Regions from separate parts of the Paenibacillus sp. T2-29 genome, predicted to be linked through region 2. Evidence: a T-box and tRNA genes for the amino acid it is inferred to sense, from the RefSeq annotation. Region 2 holds a T-box; the other regions hold tRNA genes.
The links. The T-box of region 2 lies ahead of leuS (leucine--tRNA ligase). A T-box ahead of a tRNA ligase gene usually reads a tRNA of that ligase, here a tRNA-Leu.
Positions count from the first base shown of each region.

Region 1: it encodes a tRNA-Leu, which carries the amino acid that the T-box ahead of leuS (leucine--tRNA ligase) is inferred to sense. The anticodon was not compared.
Region 3: it encodes a tRNA-Leu, which carries the amino acid that the T-box ahead of leuS (leucine--tRNA ligase) is inferred to sense. The anticodon was not compared.

Region 1 is NZ_JBREVE010000003.1:216,228-221,875, reverse strand. Features, by position in the region: gene ACU1JV_RS10640 (hypothetical protein) at 1-335, shown strand, start outside; gene ACU1JV_RS10635 (YqzE family protein) at 438-629, opposite strand; gene ACU1JV_RS10630 (N-acetylmuramoyl-L-alanine amidase) at 916-1,671, shown strand; gene ACU1JV_RS10625 (divergent polysaccharide deacetylase family protein) at 1,646-2,581, opposite strand; gene msrA (peptide-methionine (S)-S-oxide reductase MsrA) at 2,710-3,222, opposite strand; tRNA gene ACU1JV_RS10615 (tRNA-Leu) at 3,435-3,519, opposite strand; gene ACU1JV_RS10610 (hypothetical protein) at 3,742-4,278, shown strand; gene ACU1JV_RS10605 (carboxymuconolactone decarboxylase family protein) at 4,420-4,749, opposite strand; gene ACU1JV_RS10600 (hypothetical protein) at 4,866-5,087, opposite strand; gene ACU1JV_RS10595 (hypothetical protein) at 5,226-5,570, opposite strand.
Region 2 is NZ_JBREVE010000001.1:864,589-870,236, reverse strand. Features, by position in the region: gene yqeK (bis(5'-nucleosyl)-tetraphosphatase (symmetrical) YqeK) at 1-54, shown strand, start outside; gene rsfS (ribosome silencing factor) at 51-398, shown strand; gene ACU1JV_RS04290 (CvfB family protein) at 395-1,303, shown strand; gene ACU1JV_RS04285 (class I SAM-dependent DNA methyltransferase) at 1,307-2,080, shown strand; gene ACU1JV_RS04280 (tautomerase family protein) at 2,153-2,542, opposite strand; T-box leader at 2,722-2,979, shown strand; gene leuS (leucine--tRNA ligase) at 3,041-5,479, shown strand; gene comER (late competence protein ComER) at 5,460-5,648, opposite strand, start outside.
Region 3 is NZ_JBREVE010000003.1:138,592-144,239, forward strand. Features, by position in the region: gene ACU1JV_RS10175 (hypothetical protein) at 171-668, opposite strand; gene ACU1JV_RS10180 (hypothetical protein) at 965-1,480, shown strand; gene ACU1JV_RS10185 (GNAT family N-acetyltransferase) at 1,553-2,062, shown strand; gene ACU1JV_RS10190 (N-acetyltransferase) at 2,166-2,600, opposite strand; tRNA gene ACU1JV_RS10195 (tRNA-Leu) at 2,982-3,066, shown strand; gene ACU1JV_RS10200 (NAD(P)H-dependent oxidoreductase) at 3,158-3,688, opposite strand; gene ACU1JV_RS10205 (winged helix-turn-helix transcriptional regulator) at 3,886-4,242, shown strand; gene fabV (enoyl-ACP reductase FabV) at 4,459-5,637, shown strand.

The sequences.
Region 1 (5,648 bases), on a different contig from region 2:
CGAAAACGCAGGCACAGGCAGTTACTGTCTCGTCCGATCCTTTCAATCCCTATGAGGATCTGGGTTGGCTTCAACCTAAGCAAAAAATTTCCATTTATGACACAGACCAATTTATGGACGCGCTAAGTAATTCACCACGTATGATTTTTTCTGCCACAAATATCAATTTTGCCTTTGGGGGACCCTTATCCATTAGCGGGTTTCAAGCTTGGATATCTTCAGATCATCCGTCCGAACCCATTTTATATGCATTAACCTACCACGATGGACTTTCCCGATTTGTGCCACTAAAACAGCTGTTGCCTCATGGTCAATTTTACCGTTTGGAATCTTAGTAGTTTTAGGACCATTAAAAATAATTCGAAATTATCCCTAAACAACATAAAAAGAGACCTCCAATGGCATACCCCATGCCTATTGTGGTCTCTTTGGCGTGTTTAACGTTGCTCTCTTCGCCCTCTGCGTGTGGATTTTATCCACATTTTCAGAGCGAGAGGCAACATTCCAAACCATTTGCTTACCCACGGCTCCTTGGCTTGTTTTTGGCTGCGTCGAACATCGCGCGGCGTTTCCATATAACGCACAATCCGCTCTGTAATATACGTCACCAGTTCGTCACTCTTCGCCATCCTCCATGACCTCCTTCATCTGACCTAACATTTCCGATCACCGTATCTTGGAAATACCAAATTACACGTTAGGTTCAGATACCACTAGCTTGCACAGTTTTCAGCAGCTCTAACCCTTGCGGGATAACTATGCATGGTTTCCCTTAAATGGAACATACTATCTTCAATATAACAGTTTCCTCAAGGCTTATTGTTATATTTGAAGACAGCTACGCTACTTTAGGTTTGACGTCTGTTATGCATGGTTTTCAGTAAACAATCAATTCGTCCATTGGAGGAATAGAACGTGTTGAATAAAAAGTTAAAGAAGATGTGCCTGGCCGGGCTGGGGTTAAATTTTTGCATCCTTTGTAGCGCTGTATTTGCCCCATTTGCTTATGCAACTACTCAGCCTGGCGAGAAAAGCACCGACACAAACAAGCATACAGAGACCCCGTTTAACCGCTCCTATCATGCTTTTGCCAAGCCCGTGGTCTTGATAGATGTAGGTCATGGCGGTGTGGATGGTGGAACAAGTCACAAAGGACTTCTGGAAAAAGATATCAATCTCGCCATTGCTCAAAAACTGTACTTGATCTTACGTTCCCAGAGTTACCCTGCTGTCTTAAATAGGGACAAGGACTACGCACTGAGTGATGATAACCGTTGGTTGCAGTCCAAATCGCGGCATCTTAAAGACCTCGCCCAACGTAAAAGCTTAACAGAACAACTGCCCACTGCTGTGGTTGTAAGCCTGCATGTCAATTGGGCCAAACGTGCCGAAAAACGTGGACCCATTGTACTGTATCAGGATGAAGGCAGCAGCTATATGTTAGCTGAGCAGATCCAGCGTTCATTAAACCGCTTATTTTGCATGAATAGACAAACCATATACGGAAAACCCTTTTATCTTCTGAATAAAATTCAACATCCCGCTGTAATAGTGGAAACCGGATTTATCAGCAACGAACAAGACAGAGCCCTACTTTCTGGGGATCGCGGCCAAAAAAGGATTGCTGAAGCTATTGCCGAAGGCATTATTGCCCATCTGACGGCGTGGTAGTATTCGTGGCTGGATCTCCTGTCCACCCCCATACATCACGCACTAGATCGCTAATGCCTACAAACTGAGCATGTTCCTTTAATTTAGGAACCGATGAATGAAGCCCTGAGGAGGTATACATGCCGGACACGCCAACATGTCCAATCGTTACACAGGTGTCGTGTTCTGCCAACCATTCAACCACTTTGCTAAGTTGCCGATTCACATGAGCGAGTGTATGAACATCATCCAAAAAAACATCATTTCGCACCGGTGGCATTCCCTTTTTAGCGGCAAGTTCAGGCACCACTGACCAATAATTAGTTCGGCTATCAACAAAAAATAGTCCATGTTCCTTACAAACATCAAGAACGATGGACATAATGCGCTTGTCTGAGGTGACCTTGGAGCCCATATGGTTGTTCATTCCTATGGCATAAGGAACATCCTTGATAGCTGCGGTCACCTTGGCGCGTACTTCTTCATCCGTCATATTAGCCTTGATTGCTCCAGGTCCAAGCCATTCAGGCTTGCCCTGCTTGGGCTCCATTGGAAGATGGACGATAACATCATGACCACGCTTATGCGCTTCCATAGCGTCCTGTTTGGTTGTTGGCAGGAAGGGCATTACAGCAACGGTGATTTTGACAGGTAAATTTAAAATCTCCTTGGTACCTTTCATGTTGTTTCCTAGATCATCAATAATGACAGCAACCCTCTTTTGCTGCTGGTTCTGTTGGTCTATTGCTTCGGCAACAGCAGTTTTACAGACCATAAATAACATACAGACTGAAATACAAAGCACTACGATTATTTGCATTCTAGATCTTGCATGGTGTACAAGCGCATAAGACGAATTCTTCCGGTTGCGTGATGCCTTTAAAGCCTTTTTTATTATATTTCTCATGTGTAGCTTCCGTCGTGTACTCATTTGGGGGTCAGCCTCCTTCTCTGTCCCTTCATTGTGTGAGTAAAACCGTTTAAATATGTATAAGGCAGATCTGAGATATAATCTCTGATCTGCCTTGAAGTGCGCATAATAACGTATATTAAAGCTGCTTACCAGTTTTTATCGATAAATTCATCACGACCGGATTGGGCTCGATCTTCCTTATAATGCTTCACATTCTTCTTGTGATAATCCTGATGATAATCCTCTGCCGGATAAAAAATTGCAGCCGGAAGAATCTCCGTTACAATTGGCTTATCAAAGCGTCCGCTTTGTGCCAACTGTTCCTTGGATTGTTGTGCAAGCTCTCGTTGCTGCTCCGTATGATAAAAAATTGCAGGCTTATATTGTGTGCCTCGGTCCTGAAACTGACCTTCTCCGTCGGTAGGATCTGTTTGCGGCCAATACAATTCAAGTAGCTTTTCATAAGGAAACAGCTCAGGATCAAACGTAATCTGCACCACCTCATAGTGCCCTGTTGTTCCTGTTTTAACCTGTTCGTAGGTCGGATCGGAAATCGTCCCTCCAGTATAGCCTGAGACAATACTATAAATGCCCGGCTGCTCCTCGAACGGAGTCACCATACACCAGAAGCATCCGCCTGCAAAAGTTGCTTTCTCCATCTTTCATCCAACCTTTCATTAGCTTCATCAACAAATGCATTATCTTCTATCATATCTTAAAAATTAAACTTATAAAAGAATTGCTTATGAACTTGAATAAAGTTCAAACCCTTGTATTGGAATCCTCGCTGGAAGTCTGCAATAATTCCGAACATAAGAAAAGGTTTATAAAATTGCTACAATAGCAATTCTATAAACCTTTTCTAAATGGATGCGGTCGAGAGGACTCGAACCTCCACGGGGGGTTAGCCCACACGGACCTGAACCGTGCGCGTCTGCCAATTCCGCCACGACCGCATATATATTTGTCGTCTATCTCGAAGGAATCAATCTTTCTTAGCGACAAGATAGATCATACCATGCTCAAATAAAGTTGTCAAATCTTTTGTTTTTCTTTATTTCTTCTTGATAAAAAAGGAATAATACGATAATATAAGAACATAAGTTCTTAGGAACAAAGGTTCCTTTACTTCCATGACTATGAATTATCATCACATTTCCCTAAGGCGGTGAATGGTAATGATCTCTTCAGATACTACTCAGCATTCATGCTCTCTTGTGAAAAGTTATCTGCTCCTTACCTTTATTCAAAAAGTATTTGAGCGTGACAGCCTAATTCTTCAAGAAAGCGGCGTGCTGAAAACCCCTGATCTTTATGTCGAAATGGTTAACGCAGGAATAGATCGTACCGGAATCCTGCTATCTGAAATTAAACATGAATTTAAGAAGTATCATGTTCGTGTTCTAGACATACAACAAAACCACTCCGGCGTTCACGCCACCTATATATATAAAGGCGTTAAAGAGCAGTTCAGTATGCCTATGTCCGCATTGCGCAAAGAAATGTATGAACGAATGCGAGCTTATTTGGGGCTCCCTACCTCTATGCCTCATACGGCGTCTCTACCTTTGCCAGAGAAATATCGCCCCGAATTACCCAATAACTCAACCCCCAAACCCCTACGCGTTGTTGGGCGAAGTTGGATTGCATCCTCTTCTGCCTATAAGCATAAATCCCCTCGCCCTGCTGCTTTTGCTGCAAGCAAAAGAGCATAATCCCCGCACTACATGCAAAAAGAAGCTTCCGCAGGCACTAACTGTGCTCGGAAGCTTCTTTCCATAAACATCACTATCATTTGTTCAGATCAATCTATTTCCCCTATTTCGAATATGAGTTATCTGTATGGATGATTCGTTTTAATGTAGCGCCTTCTGTACACGTGTAACCCCTTGACTTAGAGCATGTCCTCCACCAACTGCAGCAGCTACAGCAACGGCTTCCATAATCTCCTGATCACTGGCTCCTTTGGAACGCGCCTCATTCACATGATAAAACGTGCACACCTCATTGTTGGCAAATAAGCCAATTCCTAGCGCAATCAGTTGCTTGGTTTTTTCATCTAAACTGCCGGCTTGAAAGCATTCTCCGGTAAAGCGATGATAGGCATGAACTACCTCGGGTAACTTATCTTCCAAATGGCTGATTTGATCCTTGTATGCATGTACTTTTTCGTCCATAACCGTCATTAACACAGCACGCCCTCTCTGTTGAGTTTTGCTTCATTACTGTGTCCGGTTTAGAGTTTCTGTATGCCTAATGAAGCACCCAGTTTTTTTATCCAATCCCCATTAGAACTCATTTCTTAATCCAGTTCTATCGGATTGTGACGCGGCTCGCTGAACGGCTGGTATGTATAGCTGCGATCCAACTTGACCACACGTCGATTCTGGCGGCGAATAAGCACCTGTTCATCATCCCATGCCAGTACAATGCCAACCACATCATTGGACTCCAATCCATCGCGTACGACGCGTACCTTTTCACCAGAAAGTCGATAAGCATCCAATTCTTCGTCCATTATCATCCATGCCCCCTCCTTGTCCATTTTTTCAACACAACGCCATAATTTTATATACATGAAAAAAGTTTAAAAAGAGACCTAAACGAATCATTTAGGTCTCTTCCGCTTACTACTTATATGGATTGCCAACAGAGCAACAAATTATCCCGACTGATTTACACTGTGATCATGTTCTTTTGTATCGTTCTTCTCGTACCAGAAGTCCAGCACTTGTGCAGACAACACTCGCTGTTCTACATACTCCACTTGGTGAGCAGTAAATTCTTCTTTCCAAGAGAAAGACAATTCTTCGCATAGGTTAACCAATGTCAACAACTCAGACCAGGCCACATAGCGTTTATACCAAAAAAACTGAGGATGTTCAATCATATAGGGATACAAATCGTCGAATTCCGTATGCTTACAATCCAAGGCGCGTTCAAAATGCACTTTAGCCGCTGCCAGTTTTTCCAGAAAAAACTGTTCGGTCAATTGTTCATTCCCCATGTTGCTGCCTCCTCTCCCAAACCTTATATATATTATAAGCGAAATTGATGCTCATGCAAAGGTTATTATTAGAAATAA
Region 2 (5,648 bases):
CGCAATGACTTGATTCAACAGCTAAAACAGAAAAAAACGGAGGTTCATGAATGACCCTAACGAATGAGAAATTAATGCAAACGGCGGTTGAGGCCGCTAATGATAAAAAGGCAATGAATATTGTCGCATTGGATTTGCGTGGAGTATCGCTAGTCGCGGATTATTTTGTAATCTGTCACGGTAATTCGGATACACAAGTACAGGCGATTGTAACCGAAATTCGCAAACGCGCTCATGATGAAGGTGTAGCCATCAAAGGGATCGAAGGAATGGATTCTGCTCGCTGGGTTCTAATGGATTTGGGAGATGTTGTAGTGCATGTCTTCCATCGCGACGAACGCGAATATTACAACATTGAACGACTCTGGTCGGATGCTAAGGTTGTGGAGAAGGTATGAGTTTGATCGCTGGTACTTATGTCACCATTATGGTGGATCGTGAAGTATCGCCTTTCGGCTACTTCCTTACCGTCGGCGAGCAGGATGTGTTGCTGCATTATACGGAGCTGACTCGTGAAATCGAGGTGGGTGAACGGCTGGAGGTATTTATCTTCCACGATACAGAGGACCGTTTGGCTGCAACTATGAAAAAACCGTTCTTGTCTTTGGGAGAAATGGCAAAGCTCGAGGTGGCCGATGTGCATCCGCGTTTAGGATGTTTCCTGGAGATGGGACTGGGTCGTCAACTTTTGCTGCCGATTCGTGAGTTGCCAGAAAACCGGGATCTGCATCCTCGTGTGGGTGACTACGTGTATGCCATTATGGAGCATGACAAACAAGGCAGACTGCGAGCTAAGCTGGCAGGGGAGCAGGAACTGGCTCCATTGTGCTTCCATGCTCCTAGTTCGTGGCTTAATACATGGGTGCAGGCGACGGTGTACAAGCCGCTTCAGATGGGCACATTCGTCCTGGTGGACGGGGGTGTGCTTGGTTTTGGTGCAATAGGGATGATTCATTCCTCGGAACGTAACCGCATGCTTCGCTTGGGCGAGGAGGTTAAGGTACGGGTCACGCTTGTTCGCGAAGATGGTCGGGTCAATCTGGCGATGTCGCCACGCAAGGAAGTAGGCCGTGATGAGGATGCGGATCGGTTAATTGCATTTCTGAAGGAACGTCCGGGTGGCGGCATGCCATATTCTGACGCAACGCCGCCGGATATTATCAAACAACGGTTTGGTATCAGTAAATCCGCCTTCAAGCGTGCGATGGGCAAGCTGATGAAGGAAGGACTGGTTACACAAAAAGAAAACTGGACCTACCTGGTGGAGACAATGCCTAAACCGAAGGACGGGAATGGGGAATAAAAGATGGCTTCTTACCGCAAGTTTGCCTATGTGTATGATGAGCTAATGCAGGACATGCCGTACCCGGACTGGTTGCGCTTTGCACGGCAGGCTTGGGATCGATACGGTATGCCACATACAGTGGCAGAGCTGGGCTGCGGAACGGGCTCAATTACGATTCCACTGGTTAACTCGGGTTTCGAGGTGGCTGGCATCGATTTATCCTCTGACATGCTGGCAGTAGCCCGTCGCAAAATGGAAACCACTCCTCAAGGACAGCGATTGTTTCGTGAGGGAAGCGTTCGCTGGATACAGCAAGATATGCGAGAATGGATTTTACCGGAGCCCGTGGATTCTGTCATTTCTTTTTGCGATTGCCTGAATTATTTACTTGAGGAAGAAGATATCATTTCTACTTTCCGCAGAACGTATGCTGGTCTGAAGCCTGGTGGAACCTTTCTGTTTGATGTACATCACCCCCAGACTTTTTTGCGTTATGATGAAGAACAACCATTCGTACTGGATGAACGCTCTATCTCGTATATCTGGACATGCGCATTGGACACTCTACGTTGTGAAATTGAGCATCATCTCAGTATCTTTGCCAAAGCAGAACATGAAGGACGCGATCTGTACCAGCGTTTTGAGGAAATTCATGTACAGCGTGCTTATGATCCAGACTGGATGAAGGCAGAATTGTCCAAAGCGGGTTTTCGTGATGTGAAGGTATATGCAGATTTTGAATGGGTAGAAGCAGAAGATGACGCGGCGAGACTTTTTTATGTCGCTGTAAAATAGCTAGGAATCATTGAGCTAATATAGAAAAAGAAAGACGCTTTTCATGAAGTCATGAAGGGCGTCTTTTTGCACTCATATATTCACTTTATAGTTCAGCTGAAGTTCATCACCTGGTACACCCCGAATGCCCCAATTCTGTTTCGGGGTTTCAAATATAGTAATCTCAAGATCCTGTGGAGAAATCCCCAAAAGTTCGTTAATTCTTTGAAATAACAGGTTGATGAGTTGCTTCTTAGCTTCTGTCGTTCTGCCTTCAAAGATACTGATCTCAATAATGGTGTACGCCTCGGAGCGACCATCGGCATATATAAAGTCTTCATGATTCATAGGGAAGAAACGATGAAACCTCTTGTTTGGAGGATAGTTGAACGCATCCACCACGGCAGAGTGAATTACCTCTGAAAGTTGCTTTTTGATCGGATTTAGCTTTTCTTTGATCCCGAAAATTTTAATCTGTGCCATGTCTCAGCTCACCTTTCTTATCTCATCTCAACTTGAATCATTGTAACTTGGAGTTATTATAAAACATTCGTATTCATGTGTCATGGACAACTAGTATGAAGATGGGGTTTAGTATCAAATGTAGTCTTTATTTGACTTTTTTCGCGGTTTTCAATATAATAGTGCCATTATTAACGGTTAAACAATCGCTGATGAGGAATAGTAGTTTTGACTGGACATGTAGAGAGCCGGCGGGTGGTGCAAGCCGGTTGACAGTGCAAAGCGAACTCACCTCGGAGATATGCGTCCAACGCAGGAAAGCACTATATAGGTGTTAGCATTCTGTTATTAACACGCATCGGATCACCTCCGTTATCAGGTGCAAAGGGAGTAGAATGCGAAGAACGCTTTCTGCTAACTAGGGTGGTACCACGGGAATATAACCTCTCGTCCCTAGCGCTGACACGCTACGGGATGCAGAGGTTTTTTTGTTGCATACCGTTTGAGGAGGAAAAGACAATGACAGACACACAGCCGAAGCACGGCTATCAACCGCAAAGTATTGAACCAAAATGGCAAAAATATTGGGATGAGAACAAGACGTTCCGCACTGGGGAAGAGCCGGGCAAACCGAAGTTTTATGCTTTGGATATGTTTCCGTACCCGTCTGGAGCTGGTCTGCATGTAGGCCATCCGGAGGGATACACAGCTACAGATATTGTTTCACGTTATAAAAGAATGCGTGGCTACAACGTACTGCATCCAATGGGTTGGGACGCCTTTGGTCTGCCTGCCGAGCAGCATGCGCTGGATACAGGTGAGCACCCACGCGAAATTACGGTAAAGAACGTAAACAACTTCCGCCGTCAAATCAAATCACTTGGCTTTTCATATGACTGGGACCGTGAAATCAGTACAACTGATCCTGATTATTACAAATGGACACAGTGGATCTTCATCCAGCTGTATAAGCGCGGTCTCGCTTATGTAGCTGAAGTGCCTGTTAACTGGTGTCCAGCACTGGGAACAGTACTGGCGAATGAAGAAGTTATTGACGGTAAGAGTGAGCGTGGCGGCCATCCGGTTATCCGCAAACCAATGCGTCAATGGATGCTGAAAATTACGGAATACGCGGATCGTTTGCTGGATGATTTGGAGGAGCTGGACTGGTCCGAGAGTATTAAGGATATGCAGCGGAACTGGATTGGTAAGTCTACCGGTGCAGAGGTTCATTTCCCAATTGAAGGCTATGACGAGCAACTCACAGTATTTACAACCCGTCCAGATACGCTGTTCGGCGCAAGTTACTGTGTGCTGGCCCCTGAGCAGGAATTGGTGGATATGATTACTACACCTGAGCAAAAGGACGCTGTACAACAGTATCGTGAACAAGCTGCTCGGAAAAGCGACTTGGAGCGCACGGATCTTGCCAAAGACAAAACAGGCGTATTCACAGGAGCTTATGCAGTGAATCCGGTGAACGGCGAAAAGCTGCCAATCTGGATTGCGGACTATGTACTAGCAGGCTACGGAACAGGTGCAATTATGGCAGTACCGGGTCATGATACACGTGACTGGGAATTTGCTAAGAAGTTCGGATTGAAAATTACTGAGGTCGTTCAAGGTGGAGACGTGGACAAAGAGCCATACACCGAGGATGGCCCGCATGTCAATTCAGGCTTGCTGAATGGACTCACCAATGAGGAAGCTATTCCGAAAATGATCGAATGGCTCGAAGCTGAGGGTAAAGGACAGGGCAAAGTTACCTATCGTCTGCGTGACTGGCTGTTCAGCCGCCAACGCTATTGGGGCGAGCCGATTCCAGTAATTCATCTAGAAGATGGAACGATCAAAACGGTTCCTGAGGATCAACTGCCGCTCGTACTGCCAGAGATGGACAATATCAAGCCTTCAGGTACAGGTGAATCCCCGCTGGCGAATGCGATAGATTGGGTAGAAATCGTTGATCCTGAGACAGGTATGAAAGCACGTCGTGAGACAAATACGATGCCGCAATGGGCAGGAAGCTGCTGGTACTACCTGCGCTTTATTGATCCAAAAAATGATAAAGAGCTTGTATCCAAAGAGAAACAGCGCGAATGGATGCCTGTTGATCTGTATATTGGCGGAGCGGAACATGCGGTTCTTCACTTGCTGTATGCCCGTTTCTGGCACAAAGTACTGTATGATATCGGCGTAGTGGAAACTAAAGAGCCTTTCTATAAGCTGGTCAACCAGGGTATGATTTTGGGCAACAACAATGAAAAAATGAGTAAATCACGCGGTAATGTCATCAATCCTGACGATATTGTAAATACGTTTGGCGCCGATACGCTGCGTATTTATGAGATGTTTATGGGGCCGCTGGAAGCAACCAAGCCATGGAATGAGAATGGGGTTGAGGGAGCGCATCGTTTTCTGTCCCGCGTATGGCGCCTGTTTGTTTCCGAGGATGGTAGCCTGAACGAAAAAATTAAAAATGACGGTGGTAGTGACGAGTTCAAACGCACCTGGCATAAAACACTGAAAAAGGTAACTGAGGACCTGGACGCATTGCGTTTCAATACAGCAATCAGCCAGCTGATGATCTTCACCAATGATGCATACAAAGCAGACCTTCTGCCGCGTGCAGCGATGGAAAACTTCGTGCAAATGCTGTCTCCGCTTGCACCGCATCTGGCCGAGGAACTGTGGCAGCTGCTGGGACACAACGAGAGCATTACGTACGCGGCTTGGCCTGCCTATGATGAAGCATGGACGGTGGACGCTGAAGTGGAAATTGTCATCCAGATGAATGGTAAAATTGTACAGCGTGCAACGATTGCCAAAGATCTTGATGCCAAAGCAATGGAAGCCTTTGCTTTGTCGCTGGACAGCGTTCAGGAAGCACTGACTGGTAAAACGGTTCGCAAGGTAATTGCTGTTCCTGGTAAGCTGGTTAATATTGTTGCCGGTTAAGCGGCTTTAGGCCGAAGGAGACATCTATCTTTTGCATGTCCTCTTCATACTTGTTGTGCGTGGCCCGTATTAGCTCAGGGAAGACACTATGCAGGCTGATGTCCAACAATGCGAGAGCTTCGGCGGTGATCCCTCCGGGAACAGCTACTCTTGCTTGTAACTCGGCTGG
Region 3 (5,648 bases), on a different contig from region 2:
AACGAAGGAATGACTCAACTACAAAAGCCTCGCCCTTTTAAAAAAGGGTGAGGCTTTTTGATGTAGTTAGGATTTTTTAGTCTTTATATGTGTCTGTTGCTTGTATCCAATACGACAACAGGCATTAAAGAACGATACACAACTTGAAAAGTTACATAAATTTAATTAGTCTACCTTACAGCTTCAGAAGAGACTTTATAGTCAAATATATGTCCTCCAGGTTGAATTCCTGGAAAAACCTCGACGGCTAGGTAGTATTCTTTACCTTTTTCAAGTTCTACTTCTAAAGAATATTGGCCATCTCTTGAACGTTTCATTTTACGACCAGTATTATCGTAAACAGTCATTTGCAACCAGGAATCAGAATATCTGTCTCCCTGAATTGTAAAATGGACTTTTTGCGATTCAAAAGCCTTAATTCTATATACATCGTAGGCTTCCCAGACTCCAGGCACACCCTCGGCACCAAGTCTTCCGATAACAGCGTCACCTATAAAATAGTAGTTAGCCTGTTCAAAACTATCATTTGGTTCCTGTTCATGATATTCAAGTACAGAGGAAGGAGTTAAGCCGTTTGTAGCGGATGCTGCTTCTTGAGCAGATGCAACAGCGGTGGATGTGCTTAATAGAAGTGCAAGACCTAGTGTGGAAAAAACTGCCTTTTTCATTTAATCATCTCTTCCCTTCTTTTATTTTGGGATTTATATAATATACTTACTAATCCCATCCATTATTATATAGTATGTTCCAGTAAATTGGAATAAAAATGTAACAATAAACAAAAGTATATATTTTTTTGTCACAATTATGATTTTTTACAAATTTATTCACTAATTTTCAATTAAGAGTTAGCCAACTTACTGTATACTATAGAATTCCGTCTTAATATGCTTTCGTGAAAAGGGGCATCCTATTTTAGGAGTAACACAAGCTATGTTATACTCAACAACTGGGGGTGAGAAAAATGTTCGACCCGACCGTTTTTGATAATTTAAAAGTGGCTATGGAAAATGCGGTTTATGATCTGGATAATCTGGATTCACGTATTAACATTACACAGCGAATCGATAGATTGGAAATGTCGGTAATGTCGCGTGAATTTGGTGTACAGTTCAGTCTGAGAGAACAGCTGGGTGTGACGGCAGAACTTCAACTAAAAATGGATTTAAACAACCTGGCTGCAGAAATTTTGGAAATGGAAGATCAAACTCCGGGATGTAGCTTATTGCTGTATTTTGATATGAAGATTCGAGATATTGAGACACAATGCAGCCGGATTGAAAAAATACTGGCCGAAATTTGGAAGCCTGAACTTCGACCAGTACAGACGCTAAGTCAGATTTACGGAGAGAAGACATCTACATACCATAATAGGATTGAACTCCAATTTTCCAGGCAAATTAACGAAGATCAGATGGAGGATATTCCAGAGTTGTTGGAACATATGTTGCTGACGCTTATGGAATTAAACAAGGTCTAACCCCCTCTTTCTCTTAATGAAAGACAGGCTGTTGTCGTTGGGGGGATGTAGAGGTAAAGGAGCTAGGGATATATGATAAATGAACATGATTTTTCTGAAATATATGCGATTATGGAATCTTCTTTTCCAGCATCAGAATGCAGGACGTTTGAGGCTCAAAAGGCTTTATTGAAGCATCCTAGCTATCGTATTATCACTGAAAAAAATGAGCAGGGTAACATAGTGGCTTTTTTGGCAGGTTGGGAGTTCGCGCATTTTCGGTTTGTAGAGCATATTGCGGTAGATTCCCGTATACGAGGTGGCGGATTAGGCCAAAAGCTTATGGGTAGATTTATCTCACGGTCTGATCAGCCGGTAGTGCTAGAGGTTGAGCCGCCAGTAGATGAATGGTCACGAAGAAGAATCGGTTTTTACGAACGATTGGGATTCCATTTGAACCATTTTGAATATGTACAGCCCCCTCTAAGAGAAGGACAGGCTGATCTGCGACTTCAAATTATGAGCTATCCAGATGCGTTGACTGAATCGGCGTTTGCTCCGTTTAAAGAGATTTTATATACCGAGGTATATGGGCTTAAGTAAGAGACTAGACAGTTAGTAGATAAAATTAAAAGGCTCTGCTTGTGCCGTATGGATACGGGAGCGGAGCCTTTGTTCTAAAAAGTTAAAGGGTGCTTCATTATTATTAATGTTTAGTCCATATCATCACAAATTCCTTCTCCTCAGTTTCGGCATCCACAGATTCCGCTTGAATGGTAAATCCATTTTTAGTATAAAAGTTAAATGCTTTCGTGTTGGACTGATACACCTTTAATTGAATTTCGTCATGCTGCTTCTTAACCCAATCTAATAGTAGCTTGCCATAGCCTTTTCTTTGAGAATCAACACGTATAAACAGAGCAGCCAAGTATCCATCCAACATGGAAACGAAGCCGCCAATCGTATGATCATCCTGTATGATAACGTAGTTTTGAGCGAGGGGAAGGTACTTGTTCTCCATCTCGGCAGCTTGAGATTTCCAATACTGTGGAGCAATAAAATGATGGGCTTCTACAGAAGCATCCAGCCAGATGGCTACCAGTTCTTTCAACTCTTCTACTTTCACAGGTCTAATCGACATTGTAACGCCTCTTTTCACATTATGTAATCTTATCTATATTAAGTATGATACTGAAATAAAAAAGACCGTCCGTAGACGGTCTTTCTACCCGTGGCGCTTAATTAAAACCTTGATCCGTATCCCGCGCCTCCGTCAACTCTGTAAATTAGAGAATAACGGACCGGGTAAGGGATACGCTCAACATGTGATTATTGATGTTGACGCACCTCCTTTCCTGATGCGTTCATCTTACCATATCTGGTTGGTGATATCCAGTGATTTTATTATATTTGCTAGTATTATTCATAGAAAATATAATATAAAAATGGCTTGCTTTTAAATTCTATGCAAGATATAATCTTAATTACGGTAATTAAAGATGTTGCCGTCAATACATAGTATGCGGTCGTGGCGGAATTGGCAGACGCGCACGGTTCAGGTCCGTGTGGGCTAACCCCCCGTGGAGGTTCGAGTCCTCTCGACCGCATTATACCTAACCATTACAGGTTCTTGGATTGGCTGGATGCCACCAAGAGCCTGTTTTTATATGGTTAAGATGCATGTTGTAAATAGCCATTTTATTTATACTGGAATATATATTTAATATAGTCTTTTGCACTCTGGTTAATGTCTTCGTCACTTGCTTGAAACGAGGCTCCAAAGACAGCGAAATAGGGTAATGTCGTGGCGCCAACATGTACTGCGCTTGCTTTGAAAGGTGCTATAACTTCATCTACCGTAAAGGTAACGGAACCAGTAGATAAGTAGCTTTCTTTTTTATCACCAATCGACATGGCGATCCCTAGCTTCTTTCCTTTTAACTTATCACCTTTTGAACCATAAGCCCATCCATGCGTAAAAACATCATCAAACCACTTTTTTAACAGAGGAGGATAACTGTACCAATATAAAGGAAATTGAAATATGATATTGTTGTGTGCTTCAAGTAACTTTTGTTCTTTCAAAACATCAATATTCCAGTTTGGATACTCTTTATAAATTTCATGAATTGTAATTTCATTGGTATATTGAAGTAATTCTTGTTTCCATCTTTGATTTACTCTGGAATCTTCAATATTCGGATGTGCTAAAATCACGAGAGTCTTCATCATAAATCACCTTTCTTACATAGCATCATTTGCTTTTTGTGGATACGTATTATTATTCTGTACGCTATAAAAAAAGTAAATACACACAATAAAGTAATATAGTTACTTGAAAGTGTGCATGGTACTTAGAGTAAAGATATGTGATTATAGAATTAATTAGATCAACTTAGTTATTTTAGCGTTGAAGAGGTGGTCGTATGAAACAATATAATTTAGGCATAGAAGCAACACTTGAGATCATCGGAGGTAAGTGGAAATCTTTAATCATATGCTTACTAATGTCTGGTAGAAAGAGGACAAGTGAATTACAGCGTAGTATTCCAGGGGTTTCTCAAAAAGTCCTTATACAGCAGCTCCGTGAACTTGAGAAGGATGGCATCGTTGGCAGACATGTGTATAATCAAATGCCTCCAAAAGTGGAATATTATATAACAGAATATGGTATAACAGCAAATGAAATAATTGATTTAATGTGTACCTGGGGAAGATCGAATATCAAAAAAAGACAACAGCAAGGAGAAGATGTGCGGTTGTTAGAAAGTGAGTCAAAATGAATAGTGGAGTGAAAGAGCGCTGGAGACTATGATGTTTACGGCGATTTTCTTTTTTTATAGAGTCGGTGGTTCGGGGATGTCTGTTGTCGAGTATATGATCGGTTGCCTTCAAGTACTATGTTATATGTTGAGCCACAAGCTGATTTGTAATATAGTTATGACTGGACAACCATTCCATCAATATTAAATGAATGCCAAAGTAGGGGGACCCTTGCAATGATTATTAAACCGAAAATTCGTGGTTTCATATGTACGACTGCGCATCCTGTAGGATGTGCGGCCCATGTTAATCGTCAAATCAACTACATCAAAGACAGCACAGCATTACAAGGAGCTAAAAAGGTACTCGTGATCGGAGCATCCACAGGCTATGGACTGGCTTCACGCATTGCTGCAAGCTTTGGTATGGGAGCTGACACCATTGGAGTATCCTTTGAACGTCCTGCTTCAGAGGGACGCACAGCATCGGCAGGCTGGTACAATACAGTGGCCTTTGAAAGAGCGGCCAGAGCGGCTGGCTACATAGCGGAAAGCATTAATGGAGATGCTTTTTCCCATGAAATTAAGCAAGAGACGTTAAAGCTGGTCAAGGAAAAACTGGGCAAGGTAGACCTGATCGTGTATAGTGTCGCCTCACCACGGCGGACCCATCCAGATACGGGTGAAACCTTCAACTCCGTTCTCAAGCCTATCGGACAGCCTTTTACGAATAAAACGGTGAATACGAATACGGGTGTCGTATCGGAAATTACGCTGGAACCAGCTACGCAGGAGGAGATTGATAATACCATCACGGTCATGGGTGGCGAAGATTGGTCTTTATGGTTAAAAGCGTTAGAAGAAGCCGACCTGCTGGCTGAAGGAGTAACCACACTGGCTTACTCGTATATTGGTCCCGAGATTACGGAGGCTATCTACCGTAAAGGAACCATTGGCCAAGCTAAAAATGATTTGGAAGCCACAGCGCATACTTTAACAAAGCAACTGGAGCCTTATCATGGGAAGGCCTACGTTTCAGTGAATAAAGCTTTGGTTACACAATCCAGTTCCGCTATCCCTGTAGTGCCTCTGTATATTTCCTTACTGTTTAAGGTCATGAAAGAAAAAGGACTGCATGAGGGATGTATTGAGCAGGCGCAACGTCTGTTCGAGACGTTATACAGTGGGTCCACTGTGGAAACGGACGAAGAAGGACGCATTCGTCTGGACAACTGGGAAATGAGAGATGATGTGCAGCAAGCTGTTAAAGCGGCTTGGTCTGAGATCACTACCGAAAACGTATCCGAACTGGGTGATCTTGAACAATACCGTCTGGATTTCCTTCAATTGTTTGGATTCGGTTTTGATGAAATTGATTATGAATTGGATGTTGATCCAGAAGTTCACACGAATTAAGTACAATAGGT